DNA from 2 places in the Limnohabitans sp. 103DPR2 genome. Region 2 is predicted to be linked to the other one. Evidence: riboswitches for the same ligand, from Rfam matches in the RefSeq annotation. Region 2 holds a riboswitch; the other holds the start of a gene.
What was found. Region 2 has a riboswitch for S-adenosylhomocysteine ahead of ahcY (adenosylhomocysteinase). Riboswitches for the same ligand answer to the same signal wherever they lie in the genome.
Positions count from the first base shown of each region.

Region 1: another riboswitch for S-adenosylhomocysteine. It lies ahead of metH (methionine synthase); the one in region 2 lies ahead of ahcY (adenosylhomocysteinase).

Region 1 is NZ_CP011834.1:369,617-373,826, reverse strand. Features, by position in the region: gene metH (methionine synthase) at 1-1,601, opposite strand, end outside; S-adenosyl-L-homocysteine riboswitch at 1,618-1,722, opposite strand; gene L103DPR2_RS01640 (homocysteine S-methyltransferase family protein) at 1,752-2,798, opposite strand; gene L103DPR2_RS01635 (Bug family tripartite tricarboxylate transporter substrate binding protein) at 2,896-3,876, shown strand; gene recQ (DNA helicase RecQ) at 3,979-4,210, shown strand, end outside.
Region 2 is NZ_CP011834.1:2,907,489-2,911,698, forward strand. Features, by position in the region: gene L103DPR2_RS14050 (TlyA family RNA methyltransferase) at 1-170, opposite strand, end outside; gene ahcY (adenosylhomocysteinase) at 181-1,614, opposite strand; S-adenosyl-L-homocysteine riboswitch at 1,714-1,808, opposite strand; gene L103DPR2_RS14060 (peptide chain release factor 3) at 1,874-3,502, shown strand; gene L103DPR2_RS14065 (HAD-IIB family hydrolase) at 3,502-4,210, shown strand, end outside.

The sequences.
Region 1 (4,210 bases), 410 kb from region 2:
GGTGCAATTTTGACGGCAGTATGGACACGACTTGTGGTGGCGCCACCAATCAGCAAAGGCATTTTGCGCAAACGGAAATGCGCGTCCTTTTGCATCTCGCTGGCCACGTACTGCATCTCTTCCAAGCTGGGGGTGATGAGACCGGACAAGCCAATGATGTCAGCGTTCTCTTCTTTGGCCTTGGCCAAAATTTCGTGACAAGGCACCATCACGCCCATGTTGACCACGTCAAAGTTGTTGCACTGAAGCACCACGGTCACGATGTTCTTGCCAATGTCGTGCACGTCGCCTTTGACGGTGGCAATCACAATCTTGCCTTTGGATTTGACGTCTTGACCTGCGGCTTCTTGCTGGCGCTTTTCTTCTTCGATGTAAGGGACCAAGTGCGCCACGGCTTGCTTCATCACCCGCGCAGACTTGACCACTTGCGGCAAAAACATCTTGCCTTGACCAAACAAATCGCCCACCACGTTCATGCCATCCATGAGCGGGCCTTCAATCACGTGCAAGGGCCTTCCGTTTTTGGCCAAAATTTCTTGGTAGGCTTCTTCGGTATCTTCTGTGATGAAGTCGGTGATGCCGTGGACCAAGGCGTGTGACAAGCGTGCCGATACAGATACGGGCGCATCGGGTGTGCCGCGCCAAGCGAGCTTTTGGGAATCGTCCTTGGCCGCGCCTTTGGCGTTTTCTGCCACTTCCACCAAACGCTCGCCCGCATCGGGGCGGCGGTTCAAGACCACGTCTTCTACGCGCTCACGCAAGTCGGATTCGAGTTCGTCGTACACGCCCACCATGCCGGCATTGACAATGCCCATGTCCATGCCTGCTTGAATGGCGTGGTACAAAAACACCGTGTGAATGGCTTCGCGCACAGGGTCGTTGCCGCGGAAGCTGAAGGACACATTGGACACACCGCCCGACACTTTGGCGCCTGGCAAATTTTGTTTGATCCAGCGCGTGGCCTCAATGAAATCGACCGCGTAGTTGTTGTGCTCTTCAATGCCGGTGGCAATGGCAAAAATGTTCGGATCAAAAATAATGTCTTCGGGTGGAAAGTCCACCTCATCGACCAACACGCGATAGGCGCGTTCGCAAATTTCTATTTTGCGTTGGTAGGTGTCGGCCTGGCCTTTTTCATCAAACGCCATCACCACCGCGGCAGCACCATAGCGCTTGATCAAATGCGCTTGTTGTTTGAAGGCATCGACGCCTTCTTTCATGCTGATGGAGTTGACGATGCCTTTGCCTTGAATGCAACGCAGGCCGGCTTCAATCACGCTCCACTTGGAGGAGTCGATCATGATGGGCACGCGGGCAATGTCGGGCTCGGAGGCAATGAGGTTCAAGAAACGAACCATGGCCGCTTGGCTGTCCAACATGGCTTCGTCCATGTTGATGTCAATGATTTGTGCGCCGTTTTCGACCTGCTGACGGGCCACGGCCAAAGCTTGTTCGTATTCGCCGTTCAAAATCATGCGGGCGAAGGCTTTAGAGCCTGTGACGTTGGTGCGCTCACCAATGTTCACGAAAAGAGTACCCGTGCCGATTTGAACCGGCTCTAAGCCAGACAGTTTTAACGGGGGAACAGCAACTGAAGACACAACTCACCTCTTGGATCGCAGGTGAGCGTGGTTTGCAATAAGAATGGGGCATGCCCCAGATTGAACTCCAAGCCTGACTCGCAACCTTGATGGGCGGCGAGCTGCAACGCTCCTTGGAGATGGCTTATTTTAACTGGCTAAACGGGACGATCAGGCCGCCTCTTTGTAAAACGCCGCCGTGTGCAAGCCTCTGGGTGCCAAGGGGCCCACGGCCTTTTGAATAGCACCGATGTGATCTGGCGTGGTGCCGCAACAGCCGCCCACAATGTTGACCAAACCTTCCGCTGCAAATTCATGCAGCAAACGGCTGGTAACCTCGGGCGTTTCATCAAAGCCGGTCTCACTCATGGGGTTGGGCAAGCCCGCGTTGGGGTAGCAACTGATGAAGGTGTCGTCTGCCACTTTGGCCAACTCTTGGACATACGGGCGCATCAAGGTCGCGCCCAATGCGCAATTCAAACCAATGGCCAAGGGGCGCGCATGGCGCACACTGTGCCAAAAGGCAGTGACGGTTTGACCACTCAAAATGCGACCCGAGGCGTCGGTCACGGTGCCGCTGATGATGAGGGGCAAGCGTTCGCCACTGGCTTCAAAATATTCCTCAATGGCAAACAAGGCAGCTTTGGCATTCAAGGTGTCAAAGATGGTTTCCACCAACAACACATCCACGCCGCCTTCTACCAAGGCCTGGGTTTGCTCGTAATAGGCTTTGCGCAAAGTTTCAAAGTCCACGTTGCGTGCGCCAGGATCGTTTACATCAGGACTGATGCTGGCTGTTTTGGGGGTGGGGCCCAAAGCGCCAACGGCAAAGCGTGGTTTCTCTGGTGTTGAAAACTTGTCGCATGCTGCACGGGCCAAGGCCGCAGAGGCCCGGTTCATTTCGATGGCCAAGTCGGCCATGTTGTAGTCTTCTTGCGCAATGGTCGTCGCACCAAACGTATTGGTTTCGATCATGTCTGCGCCAGCGGCCAGATAGCCTTCGTGAATGTCGCGAATCACATCGGGACGTGTGAGGCTCAGCAATTCGTTGTTGCCCTTCACGTCTTTAGCAAAGTCTTTGAAGCGCTCACCACGGTAATCGGCCTCGCTCAATTTGAAGCGCTGAATCATGGTGCCCATGGCGCCGTCCAAAATGGCAATGCGTTTTTCCAGAATCTCTGGCAGGGCTTTCGCGCGGGTGTAATTCAAGGCTTTCATCCCCCTATTGTAGAAAAACAAACTGACTCATGAGAATTCGTCACAGTCAGGCCCACCCCCAATTGAAGCTTGTTGCCAATCTCTCTATATTGAGCACATGAAAAAACGTCAATTTTTGGCCTTGAGTGGCAGCGCCCTGCTCTCTGGTTTAACACCCTCCGCCGCCTTCTCCCAAGCCAAATTTCCCGATCGCCCTATTAAGGTCATTGTGCCTTTCGCCCCGGGTGGCGATGGCGACATCATTGGCCGCTTATGGGTCAAATTTGCCATTGCGCATACCGGCGCCAATTTCATTGTCGACAACAAAGCGGGCGCTGGCGGGGCCATTGGCGCGGCAGAAGCCTCCAGAGCCAAGGCCGATGGTTACACCCTCTTGCTGGGCACTTCTTCCACTCAAATCATCAATCCTCTGGCTTCTGGCACGGCCACCTACGACGCGATCAAAGACTTCAATTTGGTTGGCATGGTCAGCATCAATCCCACCTGCATCGTGGTCAACCCCAGCGTGCCGGCCAACAATCTCAAAGAGTTGGTGAATTTGATCAAGGCCAGCCCCGGCAAGTACGCCTATGGCTCAGCCGGCCCAGGCACCATCACCAACCTCACAGGTGAACTGTTCAAACTGCAAGGCGGCAAGCTCAATGTGCAGCATGTACCCTACAAAGGCGGCGGTCCCGCCATGCAAGATTTGGTGGCAGGCCATGTCCCCATGATCACGCCCATCATGTCCTCCGCTGTACTGACGCAGCACCGTGCAGGTCGTGCACGCATTTTGAGCGTCAACAGCGATGCACGCCTTAAAGCGGCACCTGATATTCCAACATCGGTTGAGGCGGGTATTCCAGACATGCGCGTGCAAGTTTTCAATGCGGTGTTCACACCCGCCGGCGTGCCGCGCGAGGTGATGGACTTTTTGCGCGCCACGCACAACAAGGTGCGCAACGACCCCGCTTTTTTGCTGGACCTTGAAAAAGCCGGCGCTGACCCCTTCACTTTGGCAGACCCCGAAAAATTCATTGCCGACGAAGTGGTCCGTTGGACCAATGTGATCAAAGCCACGCAGTTCAAGACCACCTGAACCGCAATTCTTAACGCCGCGAATCTTGCATTGACTTAAGAATGCAAGGCGGCGTCAACCGTCTACAAAATCCAGGCAATCACATGGTGGACAATACCCGCTGTGACAAGCTCTGTTTTATCCACGCCCTCTAGCAACATCCTGCGCATTCTCAGTGAGGTGTTTGGCTACGAGTCGTTCAGAGGCCCCCAGCAAGACATCATCTCGCATGTCACCGGCGGACACGATGCCTTGGTTCTCATGCCAACTGGCGGCGGCAAAAGTTTGTGTTACCAAATTCCCGCCATTGCCAGGCAGCAAGCTGGCTTGGGCATCGCCATTGTGGTGTCGCCGC
Region 2 (4,210 bases):
TTGTTCTTATTGATCTTGCGCCATTCCACCGAAGACTTCACAGCCTCTACCACGGCCGTTGGCAAAGCGCCCGGTGGCGTGCGCCACTGAACACCTGCCGCAATCAGCCGCTGGGCCTGTGAACGAGACGCGGCCAGGCCGCGCTCTACTAACAATTGGTCAATGCGCAAAACAATCCGATCAATAACGGTAAGTGTCTGGCTTGTAAGGGCCGTTTTTAGACACACCAATGTAGGCCGCTTGTGAGTCAGACAACTCAGTCAACATCGCGCCCACCTTCATCAGGTGCAAACGCGCAACCTTCTCGTCCAAGTGCTTAGGCAACACATAGACCTTGCCGTTTTCATACGCTTCTGGGCGTGTGAACAATTCAATTTGCGCAATGGTTTGGTTGGCAAAGGAAGAGCTCATCACAAAGCTGGGGTGACCTGTACCGCAACCCAAGTTCACCAAGCGGCCTTTGGCCAGCATGATGATTTTCTTGCCATCGGGGAACACAATGTGGTCAACCTGGGGCTTGATCTCTTCCCATGTGTATTTCTCAACAGAGGCAATGTCGATCTCGTTGTCGAAGTGACCAATGTTGCAAACAATGGCTTCGTCTTTCATGGCCAACATGTGGTCATGCGTAATGACGTGCTTGTTGCCGGTGGCTGTTACGAAGATGTCTGCTTTGTCGGCAGCGTAATCCATCGTCACAACTTTGTAGCCTTCCATGGCGGCTTGCAATGCGTTGATGGGGTCAATCTCAGTCACCCAAACTTGCGCGCTCAGTGCGCGCAAAGCTTGTGCACTGCCCTTGCCCACGTCGCCGTAACCGGCCACCACAGCCACTTTGCCGGCAATCATCACGTCAGTGGCGCGCTTGATGCCGTCCACCAAAGATTCGCGGCAACCGTACAAGTTGTCAAACTTGGACTTGGTCACAGAGTCGTTCACGTTGATGGCGCGGAACATCAGTTCGCCCTTGGCGCTCATCTCGTTCAAGCGGTGCACGCCAGTGGTTGTTTCTTCGGTCACGCCAATGATTTGGGCAGACTTACGGCTGTACCAAGTGCTGTCTTCGGCCAACTTGGCTTTGATGGCGGCAAACAGGCAGGTCTCTTCTTCTGATCCTGGGTTGTTCAAAATGGATGCGTCTTTTTCTGCGCGCTTGCCCAAGTGCATCAGGAGCGTGGCGTCACCGCCGTCGTCCAAAATCATGTTGGGGCCTTCGCCTTCAGTGCCCTTGGCGCCGAAGTCAAAAATGCGGTGGGTGTAATCCCAGTACTCAGTGAGATTCTCGCCCTTCACCGCAAACACAGGCGTGCCGTTGGCGGCAATGGCTGCGGCGGCGTGGTCTTGCGTGGAGTAAATGTTGCAAGAAGCCCAACGCACTTGAGCGCCCAAAGCTTGCAGGGTTTCAATCAGCACCGCTGTTTGAATGGTCATGTGCAATGAGCCAGTCACGCGGGCACCTTTGAGGGGCTGGGCGGCGGCAAATTCTTTGCGGATGGCCATCAAACCGGGCATTTCGGTCTCGGCAATTTTGATCTCTTTGCGTCCCCAGTCGGCCAAGCCGATGTCGGCAATGGCGCAATCGGCGTTAACAGCGGTGTTTAAACGTGCGTTCATAGTGTGCTCCAAATTAAAGTTTGAAACCACTTCTCAGAGGGATGCCCAGAGGTAAATCCCGTTGAACTCAGTTGAAAAATAGAGCTCATCCCGCAGAAAAGTGGATGAGCGTCGTTGCAAAGTAGGGTTCCGAGCCTCACGTCCTCGCCATGTCTGTCAACAGAATGGGGGCCGCTGCAACGCTCCTCGGAATGGGACAAATTATACTAGCGGCATCTCTGGATTCAAAGCCAGACACCCAAATTCCCCTGGAGCTACATTGACTTACGCCCAAGAAACCCGGCGCCGCCGGACGTTCGCCATCATTTCTCACCCTGACGCGGGTAAAACCACGCTCACCGAAAAGCTCTTGCTGTTCTCGGGTGCCATTCAAATTGCCGGCTCGGTCAAGGCCCGTAAGGCTTCGCGCCACGCCACCTCCGACTGGATGGAAATTGAAAAGCAGCGTGGCATTTCGGTGGCTTCATCGGTCATGCAGATGCTGTACCGCGACCATGTGATCAACCTGCTGGACACCCCCGGCCACAAAGACTTCAGCGAAGACACCTATCGCGTGCTCACCGCCGTGGACTCCGCCCTCATGGTGATTGACGCGGCCAACGGTGTGGAAGCCCAAACCAGAAGGCTGATTGAAGTGTGCCGCCAGCGCGATACGCCCATCATCACCTTCGTGAACAAGATGGACCGCGAAGTGCGCGACCCATTGGACATCTTGGACGAAGTCGAGCGCGAACTGGGCATGCCCTGCGTGCCCATGACTTGGCCTGTGGGCCAGGGCAAATCCTTTGGTGGCATCATCAACTTGCGCACTCAAGCCATGACCGTGTTTGAGTCGGGCAGCGAGCGTTTGCCGCAAGACTTCGAAGCCATGCCGCTGTCAGAAGAAGCTGCATTGCACGCACGCTTTGGCAATGAATTTGCCACCGCACTCGAAAGCATGGAGTTGGCCACCGGCGCCTCACCTGCCTTCGACCGCGAAGCCTTCTTGGCCGGCAAACAAACCCCCGTCTTCTTCGGCTCCGGTGTGAACAACTTCGGTGTGATGGAAGTGCTAGACGCTTTGGTCGACTTGGCCCCCTCACCCAAGCCCCGCACCAGCTCACTCATTGTCAACAAGCAACCGGTCATCAAAGAAGTGCAGCCCGAAGACGCCGCCTTTGCTGGCGTGGTGTTCAAGGTGCAGGCCAACATGGACCCCTCGCACCGCGACCGCATTGCGTTTGTGCGCATGGCCTCGGGCAAGTACACCCCCGGCATGAAACTCAAAGTGCAACGCACCGGCAAAGAACTGCGTCCTACCAGCGTGGTGACCTTCTTGAGCCAACGCCGCGAAGCAGTAGACGAAGCTTATGCTGGCGACATCATCGGCTTCACGACCCACGGCGGTGTGCAGTTGGGCGACACCATCACCGATGGTGCCAACTTGCTGTTCACGGGCCTGCCTTTCTTCGCGCCTGAACTGTTCATGACAGTCATCTTGAAGAACCCTCTGCGAACCAAACAACTGCAAGCTGGCCTGGACCAGCTGGGCGAAGAAGGTGCCATTCAGGTTTTCAAACCCGAAGTGGGCGGCCCTATGTTGCTGGGCGCAGTGGGCCAGTTGCAATTTGAGGTGGTACAGCACCGCTTGAAGGCTGAATACGATTGCGATGTTCGATTGGAAGGCTGCCAATACACCGGTGCGCGTTGGATTACAGCCGATACGCCCGCGGAACTGCGCGAGTTCTTAAACGCGTATCCACAGCGCATGGCCTTGGATGCGGCCGATACCTTGGCTTACCTTTGCACCTCGCCTTACGACGTGCGTTTGGCGCAAGAGCGTTTCCCGAAGATTCACTTTCATCCGCTGCGTGAGCATGCGGGATTGGCTTTGGGATCTGCGGGCTAATGAAACCCCTGTCGGCATGGCCCCAAAGCGCCCGCGCCAACATCGTGGGCGTCTTCACCGACATTGACGACACCCTCACCACCGAAGGCGCCATCACAGGCGATGCGCTTCAGGCCCTGCACGATTTAAAAGCCGCGGGCCTCATGGTCATTCCCATCACCGGCAGACCTGTCGGTTGGAGCATCCCCTTCGCATCCACCTGGCCCGTGAACGCCATGGTGGCCGAAAACGGTGCCGTGGCCTTGCTTCACAACCCGCAAACAAAACAAGTCCATAAAATCTACCAACAAGACTTGACCACCCGCACACGAAACTTCCAAGAAATGCAGCGCATTGCCAAACGCGTGTTGCAAGAAATTCCTGGCACCGTGATGGCCCAAGATTCACCCGGCCGCGAAACCGACATTGCGTTTGACCACAGCGAGTTTCATCACCTGTCTCAAGAACAAATTCAGCAAGTTTTAAAACTGCTGAAAGAAGAAGGCATGACCGCCACCGTTAGCAGCATCCACATCAATGCGTGGTTTGGAGATCACAACAAATGGCATGGCGCGCAGTGGATTCTGAAAGAACTCACAGGCAGAGACCTCACAAAGGAACTTGACCAATGGATCTATGTGGGCGACTCCACCAACGACCAAGTGATGTTTGAGCATTTCACGCACAGCGTGGGTGTGGCCAACATCAGGCGCTTTGAGAAAGCGCTCA